4 regions of the Staphylococcus lugdunensis genome follow, and region 1 is predicted to be linked to each of the others. Evidence: riboswitches for the same ligand, from Rfam matches in the RefSeq annotation. Region 1 holds a riboswitch; each other region holds the start of a gene.
The links. A riboswitch is a leader RNA that binds a small molecule or an ion and turns the genes downstream of it on or off. The one in region 1 is predicted to bind S-adenosylmethionine.
Positions count from the first base shown of each region.

Region 1 (4,957 bases):
ACCACCACTTTGGTCTAAAGCGGCGATAAAGCCTTTACCATTTTTTACCTTTTCTAATTGTTCTTTATTCATTACTTTCCACTCCTTCTAATAAGTTTCACTAATAGTATGATAAAAAATGAATATATTCTCAAGCTTTTTTACTCATATTTATTGAATATTCTTAATAAAATTTGTAGAGTTTCAAAAAATAGACGTATTTTTATCGTAGGGGAGTCAAACACGGCATGACGACTATTAACCGTTGGGAGTACCAGACAGGGGTAAATCTTCATTAGCATGTCAATTACAAAATATTTTAAGCTTTCCATACTATTATATTGATCGTATTCAATGATTGATGATAATCAGACCATAAGTGAATCGCAGTTAACTGAAGCATTGATGTGTATTATGTAACAGGATAAATGGATGATCGATAGTAAAGTAGCCACTCTAGCGCTAAGGGGCATGTGTGTAGATAAGTCAATTGACTAAAAGAAACGCGGTTGAAATGCATAATTAGAGTCATAATCTGTTATTTAAAATAATGACGTAAGCCACAAACAAAGAACCTTTACGGCAATCCGCAAAGGCTTGATTGAGAATTTATTCAATATATTTGGAATTTACCGAAGCAACAACGTGATTTATTAAGACAGCTTTAAGCGGGAACTGAGCATCAAGTTACTTGGTTTACATGTAAAAGTAAACAGTACCATTCATTATAATTGGTATACACGATGATCATAATGATCATCGAAAGAGAACAATACATTTGATTTGTCCTAAATGTACTTATGAATACTTTAGTGTTTTGAATTGCGCATGAACGTCAATGCCAAACCACTCATAAGTGCTAAAATACCAAATGCTAATGTTATTATATTATTTGAAGTGTGACCCGTTTCAGGGAGTGAGGCATTCTGCTGAGGTAATTCCGTAGATTTGATATTACCCACATAATAGCGATTAAGTTCCTTTTTACAATCTACGGGGTTATTTTGCTGTTCTTGTTGTGCCATATGAGTTGAGGTATTAGCTATTTCGCTAGCTGCATATGTTTGGTTAGGGTTTAATAGGTTATATACACCAAATTTACCATTTTTATATTCAACTTGGCCGTTTTTATAAACTTTATAAGTACCGACACTGTCATTAGTTTTAAGTGTGATTTTGATTTTAAAGTAGTTACCTTTGTCTATAACTGTATTAAAATTTTGCAAATCTGGATTGCCACCACTACGTGCTATAGCTTGCTTTGCAGTTGTGATTGCATCTTGTTGGGACATGGTATCTGCTTGAGTAACACATACGCTTGTTGCAGTTAATACCAAGAATAGCGCAAAAACAGATAAAATAATTTGAACCATTTGTTTCATTATGAAACCCCCATTCACATAGTAAATAACTTTACAGTGTAAGTGTATCATCATCAGCTTAATGTGCGGGCGTTTTTAACAAATCCTAAGGTAATCTTAATATTGTATTTACGTATGCGCTAAAATTAACTTTATACAAATATAGCATTTGCTTTTTTAAATGTTATCAAAGCTTAATTATACAGTGATATACTTATTTATCTTTTATCAATAAATGGAATACTTCTAGCCACACAAACGATAAAAATAATATGTGCTAAAAGCCATAGACTATATTCTGACCAGCTAAAATGAAAGATAGGTCGAACAGCGATATGAATGAGAAATGGATACAGCACTATAAAAGATAACATAGATGCCACATAACCAATGGCATACCATTGCTTTCTAACTCGATAGAGCAGTAATAACATCATATAAACAACAATACCAATGATTAAATGAATAAGGATTTCAAGCCATAACGGGGTGAATTGTTTAGGAATAATAAAGTCTATATTGATAAGTAATTGAGCTAACTGGGTTGTGTCAGTTAACAAATCTATGATAAACAATATGAATAATAGCAACATACTAATTAGACAGGCGCTCGTTAAATGATATTTTAAATAATACATTAGGCATTCCTCCTTAAAACGATTTAGTTATCTTTTCCCCTAAGTGTAAAAAACAATTATTAGTCAGAAAATTCAAAAATCTAATTGACGTTCTCTTTGCATAGTGATAGGATAAATTTAATTCAATAAAAGTAAGAAGACTCTTATCAAGAGTGGTGGAGGGATGTGCCCTATGAAGCCCGGCAACCGTCAGTGAATGACATGGTGCCAAGTCACATAAAGTTTAAAGTACTTTAAGAGATGAGAGAAAGTGTGCGTACTTTCTCTTAATTTGAGAAAGTATTTTTTATGTCTTGAATTCGACTGTTTTCATCTTTATTGAAGTAGCAATTAGAAAGGTGAGGATACAATTGAAAAAATGGGTCATCATGATTAGTGTGTTAATTATTACTCTAGCTTTATCAGCGTGTGGCAAAGACAATAAAGAAGCGAGCAAGACTATTACCGTTGCAGCAACACCAGCACCACATGGAGATGTGTTAAAACATGCACAAGAAGCAATGAAGAAAAAAGGCTATGATTTAAAAGTTAAGATTGTTAATGACTATAAAGTACCAAACAAATTATTAGATAAAGGTGATGTAGATGCCAATTTCTTCCAACATGTACCTTATTTAAAGGCAGAACGAAAAAGTCATGGCTATAAGATTGAAGAAGTAGGCAAAGTCTTTACAACTCCAATGGGCGTATATAGTAAAAAATATAAGCATATTAAAGACATACCAGATGGTTCAACCATTTATGTTTCAAATAATCCAGCAGAAGAAGGACGCTTTTTATCATTTTTTGTTAACGAAGGCTTAATTAAGTTGAAAAAAGGAGTGAAAATTGAAGATGCGAAGTTTGAAGATATTGCTGAAAATAAAAAGCATTTGAAATTCAATAATCAACAAGGCGCTGAATTTTTACCTAAAACATATAATAACAGTGAAGGTGCAGCAGTTATCATGAACTCAAATTACGCAATTGATAATGGTTTAAAACCATCTAAAGATGCGATTGCATTTGAAGGAAAATCATCACCTTTTGCTAATATTATTGCAGTACAAGAAGGACATAAAAAAGATAAAAAATTCCAAGAATTATTAAAAGTTTTACAATCAAAAGAAATTAAAGCATATATTAAAAAACAATATGGTGACGACGTGATTCCATATGAAAATTAAAGTGACATAATAGCGTGCTGCGATACAACATATGTTAATTTTAGTACTTGTTGTTTTAATCATTTTAAATATCCACAGTAAGCGTGAACAAACAACTTAATAATTTAATTATTCAGAAAATATTTACAAATCTGATAATTAATTGTATATTGGGTTGTATTACATTGCTGTGCGAATAAGTCAGCAGTATTTGGAGGATGAATTGACTATGAGTAAAGCAGCGCAACTTATTGAAGAAGATGGGAAATATTTTGCAAAATCAGGACGTATCAAATACTATCCGCTCGTGATAGATCATGGTTATGGTGCAATGCTTGTCGATGTTGACGGTAAATCATATATTGATTTATTATCGAGTGCCAGTTCGCAAAATGTTGGTCATGCACCTAAAAAAGTATCCGATGCTATAAAAGCGCAGGTAGATAAGTTCATTCACTATACACCCGCATATATGTATCATGAATCGGCGGTTAAATTATCTAAAAAGTTGTGCGAGATTGCGCCTGGCAACTTTGAAAAAAGGGTAACCTTTGGTTTAAGTGGATCTGATGCTAATGATGGTGTCATTAAATTTGCACGTGCTTACACGGGACGTCCTTATATTATTAGCTTTACTAACGCTTATCATGGATCAACATTTGGCTCATTATCTATGTCCGCGATTAGTTTAAATATGCGCAAACATTATGGACCATTACTAAATGGCTTTTATCACATACCTTTTCCTGATAACTATAGAGGAATGTTTGAACAGCCAACTGCAAATACAGTTGCTGAATATTTAGCACCTCTAAAGGAAATGTTTGCGAAATACGTACCCGCAGACGAAGTGGCATGTATTGTTGTTGAAACGATACAAGGTGATGGTGGATTACTTGAGCCAGTCGCAGGCTATTTTGAGGCATTAGCAGCTTTATGTCGAGAACACGGAATTTTAATTGCTGTTGATGACATTCAGCAAGGATTAGGTCGAACAGGCACTTGGAGTTCGGTGGAACACTTTAATTTTATACCAGATATGATTACATTTGGAAAGTCATTAGCTGGAGGCCTACCAATGTCTGCGTTAGTGGCACGTAAAGAAATTATTGATAGCTTGGAAGCACCAGCCCATTTATTTACTACTGGGGCTAATCCGGTAAGTTGTGAGGCAGCACTCGCAACAATTGAAATGCTTGAAGAAGACGACTTATTATCAGCAAGTGTCAATAAAGGGCGCTATGTACGCCAACGTATGGAACAATGGACTTCACGTTATGAGTATGTTGGTGATGTTCGAGGCATCGGGCTTTCTATAGGCATTGATATTGTGTCAAATAAGCAAAATAAGACAAGAGATCCAGAAGCAGCTTTAAAAATATGTAATTATTGTTTTGAACATGGTGTTGTCATTATTGCCGTTGCAGGTAATGTATTGAGATTTCAACCACCATTAGTCATTACCTATGAGCAATTAGATGAAGCACTAGCAACGTTAGAACAGGCGTTACAAGGTTTACAAGATGGGCAATTAGATACATTAGATATCGATGGTCAAGGCTGGTAATAAAGGTGTACGCGCATTAATTAACTTCGAAAGTATATTGCTAAATAGGATGAATATATTTAAATCTAGGACCTCTCAGGAGGTTCTTTTTTTGTCAGTGATTTAAAATTTTAATATTTGAAAAGTGTATTCGCTTGGCAGTTACAACGATTATAGACAAGTGTTTATTAAATAAAAAATATAGGTTATATTTTAGTTAATAAATGGTGTATAATCATAATGTATTTTGTTAATATACAGTAGTTAATTAGTAGCTTGTTTAAAACG
Region 1 is NZ_CP014022.1:1,835,217-1,840,173, forward strand. Features, by position in the region: gene AL499_RS08550 (fructose bisphosphate aldolase) at 1-72, opposite strand, end outside; gene AL499_RS08555 (LPXTG cell wall anchor domain-containing protein) at 789-1,361, opposite strand; gene AL499_RS08560 (hypothetical protein) at 1,559-1,978, opposite strand; SAM riboswitch class I at 2,119-2,225, shown strand; gene AL499_RS08565 (MetQ/NlpA family ABC transporter substrate-binding protein) at 2,329-3,144, shown strand; gene AL499_RS08570 (aspartate aminotransferase family protein) at 3,353-4,690, shown strand.

Region 2 (4,957 bases), 750 kb from region 1:
GGAATGTTGCGACGAATGATTGGACATCCTGTTAAAGATGCACAATCCTATAAAAAACGTGATGCGTTAAAGGATATTGATGCAACGAGTCCACCGATACTTATCATTCATGGAGGTCAGGATAAACAAGTCGGTATTCATCAGGCATACGTTTTAGAAGATGCTTTGAAACAACGAGGGACGCAATTTGATACATTTTATCAGCTTGCAGAAGGCCATGTACCTCGACCAGTAGCAATGAGATTGGCAATTCAACGTATATTCAATTGGATGAAGGAAATAGAAGAGCTTCAAAAATAAAAAGCTTAGATGCACTACGAATTTTAAATCATAATATGCATCTAAGCTATATTTTTGAGGTTTTTATTTATTAAAGCCGCCACTTTGTGCTATCTCGGCTACTTCTGAACCAAATTTTTCAAAATTATGTTCAAAGCGTTTGATTAAGTCTTGCGCTTGAGTTCTATATTTATCTGGATCATTCCAAGCATTGATCGGTTGAAGAATTGTCTTTGGCACGTCTTCGATTTCTGTCGGAATATAAAGACCAAACATGTCATCTTTTATATATTCTGTATTTTTTAATTGACCTGTGATTGCTTGATTAACCATTTGACGAGTATAGTGGAGGCTAATGCGGCGACCAACGCCATATTTACCGCCTGTCCAGCCGGTGTTTACGAGATAGACATCAACGTTATGTTCATCAATTAACGCACCTAATAAATCAGCATATACGGTCGGATTTAGAGGTAAGAATGGTGCGCCGAAACATGTTGAGAATGACGGTTCAGGTTCGGTAATACCTCGTTCTGTTCCAGCTAATTTTGATGTAAATCCACTCAAGAAATGATACATCGCTTGCGATTTAGTTAATTTAGAGATTGGAGGGAGTACGCCAAATGCATCCGCTGTTAAGAAAATAATCGTATTTGGATGTGCTGCTTTAGATGGTAATACGATATTATCTATATGGTGAATAGGGTAGGCAGCACGTGTGTTCTCTGTATATCGATTGTCATCAAAATCTACGCTACCGTCTTCATGTACAACTGTATTTTCAAGAATTGTGCCATATTTAATAGCGTCATATATTTGCGGTTCTTTTTCTTTTGAAAGATTAATTGCTTTTGCATAACAACCGCCTTCAATATTAAAAATACCATTTTTGTTCCAACCGTGTTCATCATCCCCGATTAGTTTTCTATCTGCAGCAGCAGATAAAGTTGTTTTTCCTGTTCCAGATAGACCAAAGAATAACGCAACATCACCTTTAGCACCCACATTAGCTGAGCAATGCATACTCATAATATCTTGCATTGGTAATAAATAATTCATAACAGAGAAAATACCTTTTTTCATTTCTCCGGCATATTCTGTACCGCCAATAAGAATTGTTTTATGCTTAAATGAAATAATGACAAATGTTTCAGATTTAGTGCCATCAATGTCTGGGTCTGCCTTAAAATGAGGTGCAGATACAACTGTAAAATTCGGTTTAATCTTTATAGCTTCATCTTTTGATTCAGGACGAATGAACATATTATGTGCAAATAAATTATGCCATGCTAATTCATTAATAACCGTTAATTTAAGTTGTGTATCTTTATCACTGCCTGCATAACCATTAAAAACATACAATTCGTTACGTTCATCAAGGTAATCTAAAACTTTGTGATATAGGTTTAAAAATGTTTCTTCATCTATAGGTTGATTGACATCGCCCCAGTCAATATTATCTTTATATGAAGGTTCAGTAACGATAAATTTATCTTTTGGTGAACGTCCTGTATATTTACCTGTACTAGCATTGATTGCACCTAATTCAGTCAGTTCTCCTTCATTATTTTCAAGAATTTTGTTATAAAGCTGCGTCGTTGAAAGCTGAAATAAAGTTGTCTCTTTTTCTAATAAGTGTTTAATTTTTGACGTTTCGCTGTATGTATTAATTGACATACTTTAACCCCTCCAGTGCATAAATATTACATGTGAAAGCCTTTACAATTCAATAGTATAACATAATGAAAGGATTATGCCATAGCTAATACGATGTTGGTATGAAAAATCTAAAATTGACATTAGCTAACGAATTCGGTAGTATAATTCTTAACGGATTCTCTTATCCTGAGTGGCGGAGGGACATGGACCCAATGAAGCCCAGCAACCTCTTTTATAAAGAAAGGTGCCAAACCGTTTGCAGACAAATATGGTCTGAACGATAAGAGCGAATGGACGTCTAGAGCCTTCTCTCTATCTAAATAGTAGAAGGCTCTTTTAATTTGGCTTATACAAGAGAGTTTTCGTAAAATAACTTAAAGGAGTAAACAATGACATATAATAAACGCTTATTTACCTCAGAATCAGTTACTGAAGGACACCCCGACAAAATAGCTGACCAAGTATCCGACGCCATTTTAGATGAAATTTTAAAAGACGACCCTAATGCACGTGTTGCTTGTGAAACAACTGTTACAACAGGTATGGCATTGATTTCTGGTGAAATTTCAACAACAACTTATGTGGACATTCCTAAAGTTGTAAGAGAAACAATTAGAGATATTGGCTATACAAGAGCTAAATATGGATATGATTGCCAAACAATGGCAGTTTTAACTGCTATAGATGAGCAATCACCGGATATTGCACAAGGTGTTGATAAAGCACTTGAATATCGTAATGATATTTCAGAAGAAGAAATAGAAGCAACTGGTGCCGGAGATCAAGGGCTAATGTTTGGTTATGCTACTAATGAAACTGAAACGTATATGCCTTTACCAATATTCTTATCACATCAGCTTGCTAAACGTTTATCAGATGTTCGAAAGGATGGCATTATAGATTATTTACGTCCGGATGGCAAAGTGCAAGTAACTGTTGAATATGATGAAAATGACAAACCATACCGCATCGATACAATTGTGGTATCTTCACAACACGCGCAAGATATAACATTAGAACAAATTCAACAGGATATTAAAAATCATGTTATTTATCCAACGGTACCTGATAATCTTTTAGATGAGGACACTAAGTTCTTTATTAACCCTACAGGGCGTTTTGTTATTGGTGGACCACAAGGTGATGCTGGTTTAACAGGACGAAAAATTATTGTTGATACGTATGGCGGATATGCGCGTCATGGAGGTGGATGCTTCAGTGGTAAGGATCCAACAAAAGTAGATCGGTCTGCCGCTTATGCAGCACGGTATGTAGCTAAGAATATTGTTGCAGCTGGACTTGCAGCCCAATGTGAGGTACAGCTTGCTTATGCCATTGGTGTAGCTGAACCAGTTTCTATTGCCATTGATACGTTTAATACAGGTAAAGTATCTGAAGGTGAGCTTGTCGCTGCAGTTAGAAAACATTTTGATTTAAGACCCGCTGGTATCATTAAAATGTTAGATTTAAAACATCCTATTTATAAACAAACTGCGGCATATGGTCATTTTGGTAGAACAGATGTGTTATTACCTTGGGAAAAATTAGATAAAGTCAATATTTTAAAAGACGCCGTTCAAGCATAATTTAATTTTTAATTACTAAATTTAAGGATAAATATCGAAATAAGACAGATTTTCTATTATAATTATAGTTATTGAATAATTAAAGGAGCGTTGTTTGAATGAATTCATTAGGACCAATGGAAATCGGTTTAATCGTCGCTGTGGTAATAGCACTTATTTGCTTAATCTTATTTTTCGTTGCATTAAGAAATAATAAAAAGATAAAACGACAAACGGTAGACGAATATAAATTAAAAGAAAAGCAAATGCAAGAATCACATGACGAAGCATTAGAAAAAGAAAGAATTGAAAACAAAAAGACAGTTACTAAACAAAAGGAAAATTACGAAGCAACTGTTAATAGCAAAGAGCGAGAAATTGATGCTCTAAAATTATTTTCAAAAAATACGAGTGAATATGTGACGGATATGAGATTAATTGGTATCCGTGAACGTCTTGTCAATGAAAAACGAATCCGACCTGAAGATATGCATATTATGGCTAATATCTTTTTACCTGGTAATGACTTGAATAATATTGAACGCATCAGTCATCTTGTATTAACTCGTACAGGACTTTATATTATTGATTCCAAGTTATTAAAGGGGCATGTGTATAATGGTATAAGTGGTAATCAATTTAATGAATTGCCAATGATGCAACAAGTCTTTTCAACATTAGATTTAAATGCCAAAGCACCGCATACCTTAGTACTAGATCAAAATGATGATCAATCATCGCTATCATTTTTAGATTATTCAGCACAACTTGCACAAATTGAAAAGTTAGCTACTGACTTGCAAACGAAATTAGGATTAACATACACACCTACATCTATTCTTTATTTCAATCCTAAACGTGAAGGTGAAGTAACTATTTCAAATTATGCGCAAACTTCAAGTGCGAAAGTACTTGTCGGTCCAGAGCAACTAAATGAATTTTTCAACAAATTTGTTTTCCATGGTCGAATTCAATACAATGTTGATGATTTGCAAGAAATTATGACAAAAATAGAATCATTTAACTAAAAAATAACTAGCACCTAACTTTCCTTTTATACGAGTTAGGTGCTGTTTTATGCTTAAAATTTACAAGAGTGGGAATAGGTATTAGCGTTATTAATGTAAAAGGGGCTGAATCATTTGAAAACGATAGAATTTTATAATGGACAAGCGATGCCTAAAGTAGGTCTAGGAACATTTCGGATTGGAAATAATAACGAGTGTCAACGAGCAGTCCAATATGCGATTGAACAGGGGTATAGAAGTATAGATACGGCAAAAGTATATGGTAATGAAGAAAAGGTTGGTGCAGGTATAAAAGCAGCAATGACATCAACAGGATTAAGTCGAGAAGATTTATTTATTACATCAAAATTATATTTTGAAGATTTTGGTAGAGAAAACGTTGCACAAGCATACGAACAAAGTTTGAAAAAATTGGGATTAGACTAT
Region 2 is NZ_CP014022.1:12,726-17,682, forward strand. Features, by position in the region: gene AL499_RS00110 (alpha/beta hydrolase family protein) at 1-300, shown strand, start outside; gene pckA (phosphoenolpyruvate carboxykinase (ATP)) at 364-1,956, opposite strand; SAM riboswitch class I at 2,117-2,225, shown strand; gene metK (methionine adenosyltransferase) at 2,328-3,524, shown strand; gene AL499_RS00125 (nuclease-related domain-containing protein) at 3,623-4,531, shown strand; gene AL499_RS00130 (aldo/keto reductase) at 4,679-4,957, shown strand, end outside.
Region 2: it holds a riboswitch for S-adenosylmethionine, as region 1 does, so the genes downstream of both, metK (methionine adenosyltransferase) here and AL499_RS08565 (MetQ/NlpA family ABC transporter substrate-binding protein) in region 1, are expected to answer to the same signal.

Region 3 (4,957 bases), 920 kb from region 1:
CATTATATCAAGCGATTGAACAAGCAGCAGATGCACCAAACCATGGCATGCGAGAACCTTGGCGCATGATTCACATTACAAAGGATAGACTAGGGGATATGAGTGAAGCAATCACGCCTTATGCATTCCCAGATAGTGTGGATAAACAGCAAGATCATTATCAAACGGTAACGCGTTTAGGCGGTATATTGGTATTGGTTGTGAAAACAGATCCACGCCAACGTCAAAATAGAGAGAATTTCTTTGCTTTGGGTGCTTATGCTCAAAACTTAATGTTATTATTACATGAAGCAGGAATTGGCACTTGTTGGAAAACACCACCTTATATTTTTGAACCTAAAGTACGTAAAATCTTTGGTATCGCTGGTGATGAAGCCATTGCAGGATTGCTATATCTTACAGACTTATCAGTTGATATGCCACATGTTCAACGTAAAAACAAAAATCTTATAGAAAAATTCTAATAAATAAAGCATGAAGTCACGACTGGTAATGTCGGAACTTCATGCTTTTGCTTTATGCTTGAAATGTTTCAGCTAAAAAAGTTTCAACCTGTTCGGGTGATTTAGCATTTGCTGAATGTAAGTGTGCTAATTTTTCACTATTTTTAAAGATTAATAAACTAGGAATGCCCATTACATCATGATTTGCAGCAACATCTTCTAACTCATCTCGATTGACTGAATACCATTGATAGGCATTGTATTTTTCAATTATAGGGTCAATCCATAAATCCATTGCTTTACAATCTGGACACCAACCCGCTTCAAATTTTATGATGACAGGCTGATCACTTTGAATAATCTTATTAAAATTTTCAGTTGTTTGTATACTTTCCATATTGATGCGCTCCTTTAGTCAATGTCGTAATCGTATTATAACTAAATTTACTTTTTTAATAAAAAATTCAGCTTAAAAAATAGAGCGTTTTCATTTAATATCTGTTATATTAAACGTAACTACTATAGGAGGTTACAACTGAATGATAAAATTTTATCAATATTCTAATTGTACAACTTGTAAAAAGGCTGCAAAGTTTCTAAAAGATTATGGCGTTAGCTTTGAACCAATCGATATTGTGCAACATACACCAACTAAAAAAGAATTTGAACAAATCATTAAGAAAACAGGTGTGGAAGTTAATAAACTATTTAATACACATGGTGCTAAATATCGTGAATTAGGGCTTAAAGATAAGTTGAAAGACTTAACGCAAGATGAAAAATTAGAGTTATTAGCTGGCGATGGTATGTTGGTAAAACGTCCACTTGCAATCTCAGGAGATAGAATCACACTTGGATTTAAAGAAGACCAATATAAAGAAACGTGGTTAGCATAATATAATACAGTTTACATATATTATTATATGTGCAGAAATTATTCAAAGTTTTATGAATAATAGTTGAATGAATGCAGACGGTATGGCATCATTAAACTGTAATTATTTTTAGGAGGGGATTTTCGTGACAGTACCGAGCGAATTAAAATATTCTAAGGAACATGAATGGGTAAAAGTTGACGGAAATGTTGTAACAATTGGTATTACTGAATACGCGCAAGGCGAATTAGGTGATATTGTATTCGTTGAACTACCAGACGTTGATGATGAAATTAACGAAGGGGATACATTTGGTAGTGTTGAATCTGTTAAAACAGTGTCAGAACTTTATGCACCTGTTTCTGGAAAAATCATTGAAACAAATGAAGAGCTCGAAGATAGTCCTGAATTTGTGAATGAATCACCATTCGAAAAGGCTTGGATGGTTAAAGTTGAATTAGATGATGAAAGCCAATTAGATGAATTATTATCTGCAGAACAATATGCTGAAATGATTGGCGAATAAAAGCGATGAACTCCTTGATATACGTATCTTGGAGTTTTTTCTATCATCAGTTATAAACAAAGGTATATGACCAGTTTATTGGTAATATAACATTTTGTTAACATGATTAATCTAAACGCAACAAAATAATAATTATTTTTACAGCATTTCAATGTTTAGAGACACGCGTTTTTGTATAGAAGTAACTGTCTTATAATATGTAACTGTAGAAGGTGGATGAACATGACACTTGTAAATAAAGTTATTATTGTAGAAGGTAAATCAGATAAGAAAAGGGTACAACAAGTGATTGCTGAGCCCGTTCACATTATTTGTACACACGGTACAATGAGTATAGATAAGATAGATGATATGATAGAATCACTTTATGGCAAACAGGTTTTTATCCTGGCAGATTCAGATGATGAAGGTGCCAATATTCGTAAATGGTTTAAACGCTATTTGAGTGAAAGTGAACATATTTATATAGATAGAACATATTGCGAAGTTGCGCGCTGCCCTAAGAAATATTTAGCCAAAGTACTGCACAAGCATGGGTTCATGGTTCGACAAGAACAACAGCTCATGCCTCATTTAAACATGGAAAGGTTCGTCTTATCGAATGACTAAAGATATCAACATCTCTGAAATAACAGAGCATGCACAACAACCACGTCACCTTATCTTTGGTTATACACCAATGTGCGGAACGTGTAAAATATCTGAACGTATGTTAGATATTGCTAATGAAATGTTACAACTACCAGTAACCAAGCTTGATTTGAATTTCTATCCGGAATTTAGTGAACATTATCAAATTCAATCAGTCCCTGTGTTACTGCTAATGAATCAAACACAAGAGTTGAAACGAATCTATGCATTTCAATCGGTGCCTTATTTGTTAGAAAATTTAAAAAAGTAGTTGACGAAATATTACCATAATGGTAGGATTAAAATTAATTAAATAATGCGAAAACTCTTATCGAGAGAGGTGGAGGGATGTGCCCTGCGAAGCCCGGCAACCGTCTATATTAGAAATAGAAATGGTGCCAATTCACATAAAGTTAAACTTTAGAAGATGAGAGAAAGGATATATAAATGCTTTCTCAAACATCTAAAGTTTGAGGAAGCATTTTTAATTAGATACAGCTACATAAGGAGGCACTTAACGTGATTGAGTTAAAACAAGTTGTTAAACGTTATCACACAAAGAAAAAAGATGTTCTCGCAGTTGATCACGTTGATTTAAATATACCAACTGGTTCGGTTTACGGTGTGATTGGATTTTCTGGCGCCGGTAAAAGCACATTAATCAGAATGTTCAATCAACTCGAGTCCCCAACGTCAGGAGATATCATCATCGATGGTGATAACATGAGTCAGTTATCTAAGTCAGAACTGCGTTTAAAACGCCAAAAGGTAAGCATGGTTTTTCAACATTTTAATTTATTATGGTCAAGAACCGTATTAAACAATATTAAATTTCCCCTTGAAATTGCAGGCGTTCCGTCAGGACTTGCTGTCAAACGTGCGCTTGAGTTAGTTGAATTAGTGGGTTTAAAAGGTAGAGAACATGCGTATCCTTCTGAATTATCAGGTGGACAGAAGCAAAGAGTAGGAATTGCGCGTGCACTTGCGAATGACCCTGATGTTCTACTATGCGATGAAGCGACAAGTGCCCTTGATCCGCAAACAACAGATGAAATTTTAGATTTGTTATTAAAAATTAAAAAAAGTCAGAGCTTAACGATCGTGTTAATTACACACGAAATGCACGTCATTCGACGCGTGTGTGATCAAGTTGCTGTCATGGAGAATGGCCGTGTGATTGAGCAAGGTAAAGTAAGTGATGTCTTTGAAAATCCGCAACATGAAGTGACACGTCGTTTCGTAAAAGATGATTTAAATAACGATTTTGAGGAATCATTAGATCAACTCGAGCCACTAGCACACGATGCTTATGTCGTACGTCTAAACTTTAACGGTGATAACACGACACAACCTATCGTGTCTTATATTACGAAAACACATAACATAGACGTTAATATTCTTGAAGCAGATATTAAGAATACGCGCAATGGCACAATAGGATTTTTAGTGATTCATATACCACATATTTCAGAAGTAGACTTTGATCATTTTACTGAAGGATTACATAAAAAAGGTGTCAATGTGGAGGTGCTAAGACATGGGTAAATCATATAGCGAAATCTTCCATGAGATGGTGACAATGCCAAATGTGCAATGGCCAGAAGTTTGGACAGCGATTTACGAGACACTATACATGACTATTATATCAACCATTTTTGCGTTTATTTTTGGCTTGATTTTAGGTGTGCTTTTATTCCTATCAGCGAAAAGTAATTCAGTAGGTGCACGTATTTTCTATAGTATTGTGTCATTTGTAGTCAATTTATTTAGAGCGATACCATTTATTATTTTAATCTTGCTGCTAATTCCATTTACAAGCATTGTCTTAGGTACGATTAGTGGACCAACCGGAGCCTTGCCAGCACTTATCATTGGCGCTTCACCATTTTATGCAAGATTAGTTGAAATCGCCTTTAAAGAAATTGATAAAGGTGTCATTGAAGCTTCAGTTTCAATGGGTGCTACCACACTTACCATAGTAAGAAAGGTATTACTTCCTGAATCGATGCCAGCACTCGTTTCCGGCATTACAGTGACAGCAATTGCTTTAGTTGGCTCAACAGCTGTTGCCGGAGTTATTGGTGCAGGTGGTTTAGGTAACCTAGCTTACCTTACTGGTTTCACTCGTAACCAAAATGATGTCATTTTAGTTTCGACGGTATTTATTTTAATTATTGTATTTATAATTCAATTTATTGGGGATTGGATTACAAATAAATTAGACAAACGATAAGAAGGAAAGAGGAATGATTAGATGAAGAAGATTTTAACTTTAGTTGCAGTATTCGTATTAACGATCGCATTAGCGGCTTGTGGTAAGGGAGACAGTGAAGATAAGACTATTAAAGTCGGCGCTTCACCAGCACCACATGCTGAAATTTTAGAAAAAGCTAAACCATTATTAGAGAAAAAAGGATATGACTTAAAGATTCAATCAATCAATGACTATACAACGCCAAACAAATTATTAGATAAAGGTGAAC
Region 3 is NZ_CP014022.1:914,390-919,346, reverse strand. Features, by position in the region: gene AL499_RS04350 (nitroreductase family protein) at 1-464, shown strand, start outside; gene AL499_RS04345 (thioredoxin family protein) at 517-840, opposite strand; gene AL499_RS04340 (arsenate reductase family protein) at 983-1,339, shown strand; gene gcvH (glycine cleavage system protein GcvH) at 1,464-1,844, shown strand; gene AL499_RS04330 (toprim domain-containing protein) at 2,067-2,453, shown strand; gene AL499_RS04325 (thioredoxin family protein) at 2,446-2,745, shown strand; SAM riboswitch class I at 2,800-2,908, shown strand; gene AL499_RS04320 (methionine ABC transporter ATP-binding protein) at 2,994-4,019, shown strand; gene AL499_RS04315 (methionine ABC transporter permease) at 4,012-4,707, shown strand; gene AL499_RS04310 (MetQ/NlpA family ABC transporter substrate-binding protein) at 4,729-4,957, shown strand, end outside.
Region 3: it holds a riboswitch for S-adenosylmethionine, as region 1 does, so the genes downstream of both, AL499_RS04320 (methionine ABC transporter ATP-binding protein) here and AL499_RS08565 (MetQ/NlpA family ABC transporter substrate-binding protein) in region 1, are expected to answer to the same signal.

Region 4 (4,957 bases), 400 kb from region 1:
ATATTAGATTATTTAGAACTGAGCCTGAAAAAGTTAAGGATAAAATTAAACTACGCGGGGATGATCCTAAAGTAGTTGATGACGTGCTTCAATTAGATGAACAACGCCGTAAATTAATTGGTCAAACTGAAGAAATGAAAGCGAATCGCAATAAAGTAAGTGAGCAAATTGCTGAAAAGAAACGCAATCAAGAAAATGCGGATGATGTTATTAAAGAAATGCGTGAGCTAGGCGATAAAATTAAAGAAATTGACACTAAACTTAACGAAATTGATAACAAGATCAAAGATACATTAATCCGCATTCCTAATTTAATCCATGATGATGTGCCACAAGGGGCTTCTGATGAAGAAAACGTAGAACTTAAAAAATGGGGAACGCCACGTGACTTCGACTTTGAGCCAAAAGCACATTGGGATTTAGTTGAAGAATTAAACATGGCTAACTTTGAACGTGCTGCAAAAGTATCAGGTGCGCGTTTTGTTTATTTAACAAAAGACGGTGCACAATTGGAACGTGCTTTGATGAACTATATGATTACGAAACATACAACACAACATGGTTATACTGAAATGATGGTTCCTCAGTTAGTAAATGCTGATACAATGTTTGGTACTGGACAATTACCTAAATTTGAAGAAGATTTATTTAAAGTAGAAAAAGAGGGTCTATACACAATACCTACAGCAGAAGTACCATTAACAAACTATTATCGTGATGAAATTATTCAACCAGGTGTCTTACCTGAAAAATTCACTGGCCAATCTGCTTGTTTCCGTAGTGAAGCTGGATCTGCTGGTAGAGATACAAGAGGTTTAATCCGTTTGCATCAATTCGATAAAGTTGAAATGGTTCGCTTTGAAAAACCAGAAGATTCTTGGAATGCACTAGAAGAAATGACAACGAATGCGGAAGCGATTTTAGAAGAGCTTAAATTACCATATCGTCGTGTTATTCTATGTACTGGAGACATTGGATTCAGTGCTGCTAAAACATATGACTTAGAAGTATGGTTACCAAGTTATAATGATTATAAAGAAATTAGTTCATGCTCAAACTGTACAGATTTCCAAGCGCGTCGTGCAAATATTCGATTCAAACGTGATCATGCTGCTAAGCCAGAATTAGCACATACTTTAAACGGTAGTGGACTTGCTGTAGGACGTACGTTTGCGGCAATTGTTGAAAACTATCAAAATGCTGACGGTTCAATTACTATTCCAGAAGCTTTAGTGCCATTCATGGGCGGTAAAACAGAAATTAAACCAGTTAAATAAATAGCGTTATTTGTTGACGCATCGTTATATGTCATAGATTAAATCATCATACAGGGAAAGATTGAGAAAGATACGAACTCAATGGTTTCCCTGTTTTTTTAATGATAAGTTATTTGAATGCGAGTAGTCTAAATAATTATCAGAAAAATTTATTAAAATTAAAGGTACTTATATAAAGATTTTTAGACATTCGTTTGTCTAACGTCAGACAAACGGAATTATAAAAGGATTGATACAGTTCTAGTGTTATATTAGACTTATCTTGGTTATTAAATAAAAAGAGGAGGCATAAAATGGATACACATCTTTCCTTTAAACAAGGTGTTAAAGAATGTATACCTACATTATTAGGTTATGCAGGTGTAGGTATTTCTTTTGGCATTGTAGCTGCATCACAACATTTTAGTTTATTAGAAATTATCCTTTTATGTCTGATTGTTTATGCGGGAGCAGCTCAGTTTATTATTTGTGCGTTAGTCATTGCAGGTACACCGATTACAGCAATTATCGTGACGACGCTTATTGTCAATTCACGTTTTTTCTTATTATCAATGACACTTGCACCCAATTATAAGCAATATGGGTTATGGAATAGGGTAGGGCTATCTTCAATATTGACAGATGAAACATTTGGCGTGGCTATTTCACCTTATTTAAAAGGTGAAAAAATTAATGATCGCTGGCTTCATGGCTTAAATATTACGGCATATGTCTTTTGGACGATTGCGTCGATTGGCGGTGCCGTGTTTGGCAAATTCATAAGTAATCCTGAAGTTTTTGGACTAGATTACGCTATTACAGCAATGTTTGTCTTCTTAGCTATTGCGCAGTTTGATGCTATTACCAATTCTAAACTTAAAATATACATTGTTTTAATCATCTCTGTTATTGTCATGATGTTTATCTTTAGCTGGTTTATGCCAACTTATGTGGCAATATTATTGTCTGCTATCATTGCTTCGACATTAGGGGTGGTGATGGAACGATGACAACATCTTGGTATATGTTTGCTATTATCTTTTTTAGTGGTTTAGTTACTTTGATAATTCGAATTGTGCCTTTTATTATGATTACACGCATACAATTATCTGAGAAGGTTGTTAAATGGCTGTCTTATATTCCTATTACACTGTTTACTGCATTAGTTGTAGACGCTATGATAAAACAACCATCGCACGGCTTAGGCTTTACTATTAATTTATCATTCGTGATTATTACGATTCCGACTATTGTTGTTGCTTTTATTTCACGCAGTTTGACCATAACAGTTGTGACAGGCATTGTGTTAATGGCGGGGCTTCGTTTATTCTTTTAACCTATACTAAATCGCAGTAAGGCATTGCAGTTATCATATTTTTTAGATAAAATAAATTTAAATTTAACTTAATAATAGACATAAATATATCTTATTATGAGAAGCTGAGGGATTTGGCCCAGTGACGCTTCAGCAACCGACAGTAATGCACGGTGCTAAAACCAACGAGATACTCGAATGATAAGTCAATGACCGCTTCTTACTTCATTTAGAGTAGGAGCGGTTTTTTATATTATTTAAAGGAGGAATAGTCATGATAAATTATACTGTCGATACTTTGGAACTTGGAGCATTTACTACAGAGTCTGGCGAAAAAATAGAAAATTTAAAACTGCGATATGAGCATGTAGGTTATCAAGGGCAGCCTTTGGTTGTGGTTTGCCATGCCTTAACTGGAAATCATTTAACGTATGGAACCAATGAACAGCCAGGTTGGTGGCGTGAAATTATCGATGGTGGTTATATGCCAATTCATGATTATCAATTCCTAACGTTTAATGTGATAGGAAGCCCATTTGGCTCTAGCTCACATCTTACAGACCAACATTTTCCTAAGAAATTGACTTTAAGAGATGTTACCAAAGCAATAGAATTAGGAATTCAAGCATTAGGTTTTAACAAGATTAACATATTAATTGGTGGAAGTCTTGGCGGGATGCAAGTGATGGAATTACTATATAATCGGCGATTTGTTGTTGATAAAGCAGTAATTTTAGCAGCCACCGATAAGACATCATCATACAGTCGTGCATTTAATGAGATTGCTCGTCAAGCCATTCATATCGGTGGTAAAGAAGGTTTGAGTATTGCAAGACAATTAGGATTTTTAACATATCGTTCATCTAAAAGTTATGATGAACGCTTTACTCCTGATGAGGTAGTCAATTATCAACGTTACCAAGGTGATAAATTTAAAGAACATTATGATTTGGATTGCTATTTAACTATGTTAGATGTCTTAGACAGTCATAACGTTGACCGTGGTAGAACAGATGTTGATGAAGTATATCAATCTTTAGATACTAAAGTACTGACAATGGGATTTATCGATGATTTACTATATCCAGATGACCTGGTACAGCAATTAGGCGTACGCTTTAAATATCACCGTCATTTCTTTGTTCCAGATAATGTTGGACATGATGGCTTTTTGCTTAATTTTAATACTTGGGCACCTAATTTATATCATTTTTTAAAGGTATCAACATTTAAACGTAAATGAAGTGACAATCATGGATATTGAGGTAAGACATACGACTGTGTAAAATGTCTAAAGATAAGCTAATTTAGACATTTAAATGAAAGTTACTATGCCAATAAGTCCTTTATTTGTTTTAATATGCTACACGGGTTAAAATAGTGCTTATAGTTAAATTTAGTATAGGAGTGGCGAAGTTGTTTTCAAAAATAGAACCTAAAGCTACTATTATCGGTACGCTTGCATTAATTGTAGTCGCTTTAGTCACATATATATTACCAGAAGTGGGTTGGCTGTTATGTTTATTTGCAACCATTCCTGGAATTATTCTCTGGAATAAGTCAATACCATCATTTGGTTTGGCTACAATTGTGACTTTGGTTATTGCAGTATTATTCGGCAATACAATCGTATTAAGTGCCATGATATTAGTACTTATCTCAAGTATTGTCATCGGACAATTACTTAAAGAACGTGCATCTAAAGAACAGATTCTTTACATAGCGACGACGGTCGCCAGCACAATAACTATTATTGGTTTTATGTTATTACAAGTGTTTGGTCATATTCCCAAGGCACAAGTATTAGTTCGAACAGCAGTAAAACCACTAGAAGATTTATTGGATCAAGCGTATGTTCAAAGTGGCATGAAAGCAGAATATGAACAAACATTAAGTTTTATCATTAAACAATTGTCTATTCAGCTTCCAAGTTATATGATAATAGCAATATTTATCCTTATTTTAATCAATTTGCTTGTCACATTCCCAATTCTTAGAAAGTTTAAAATAGCAACACCAATATTCAAACCATTATTCGCATGGCAGTTTAAACGTTCAGTCTTGTGGTTATATGTTATTGATTTAATATGTGTAATGTTTGCAACACAACCGAGTATCTTCCAAAGTATCGTTATAAACTTACAGATTATGTTATCATTATTGATGTACATCCAAGGATTAAGCGTGATTCATTTCTTCGGAAAAGCAAAACGCATGCCAGACGTAGTAACAATAATATTAATGGTAATTGGGACAATTATTTCGCCAGTAACGCATATTGTTGCACTTATAGGGGTGCTTGATTTAGGAATTAACTTAAAACAGATAATAAAAAAAAGATACTAAAAAGCGAATAGAGGTGGAAAAATGAACCGACAATCCACAA
Region 4 is NZ_CP014022.1:1,439,376-1,444,332, forward strand. Features, by position in the region: gene serS (serine--tRNA ligase) at 1-1,277, shown strand, start outside; gene AL499_RS06815 (AzlC family ABC transporter permease) at 1,571-2,266, shown strand; gene AL499_RS06820 (AzlD domain-containing protein) at 2,263-2,592, shown strand; SAM riboswitch class I at 2,681-2,779, shown strand; gene metX (homoserine O-acetyltransferase MetX) at 2,846-3,814, shown strand; gene AL499_RS06830 (DUF2232 domain-containing protein) at 3,988-4,917, shown strand; gene AL499_RS06835 (DHH family phosphoesterase) at 4,939-4,957, shown strand, end outside.
Region 4: it holds a riboswitch for S-adenosylmethionine, as region 1 does, so the genes downstream of both, metX (homoserine O-acetyltransferase MetX) here and AL499_RS08565 (MetQ/NlpA family ABC transporter substrate-binding protein) in region 1, are expected to answer to the same signal.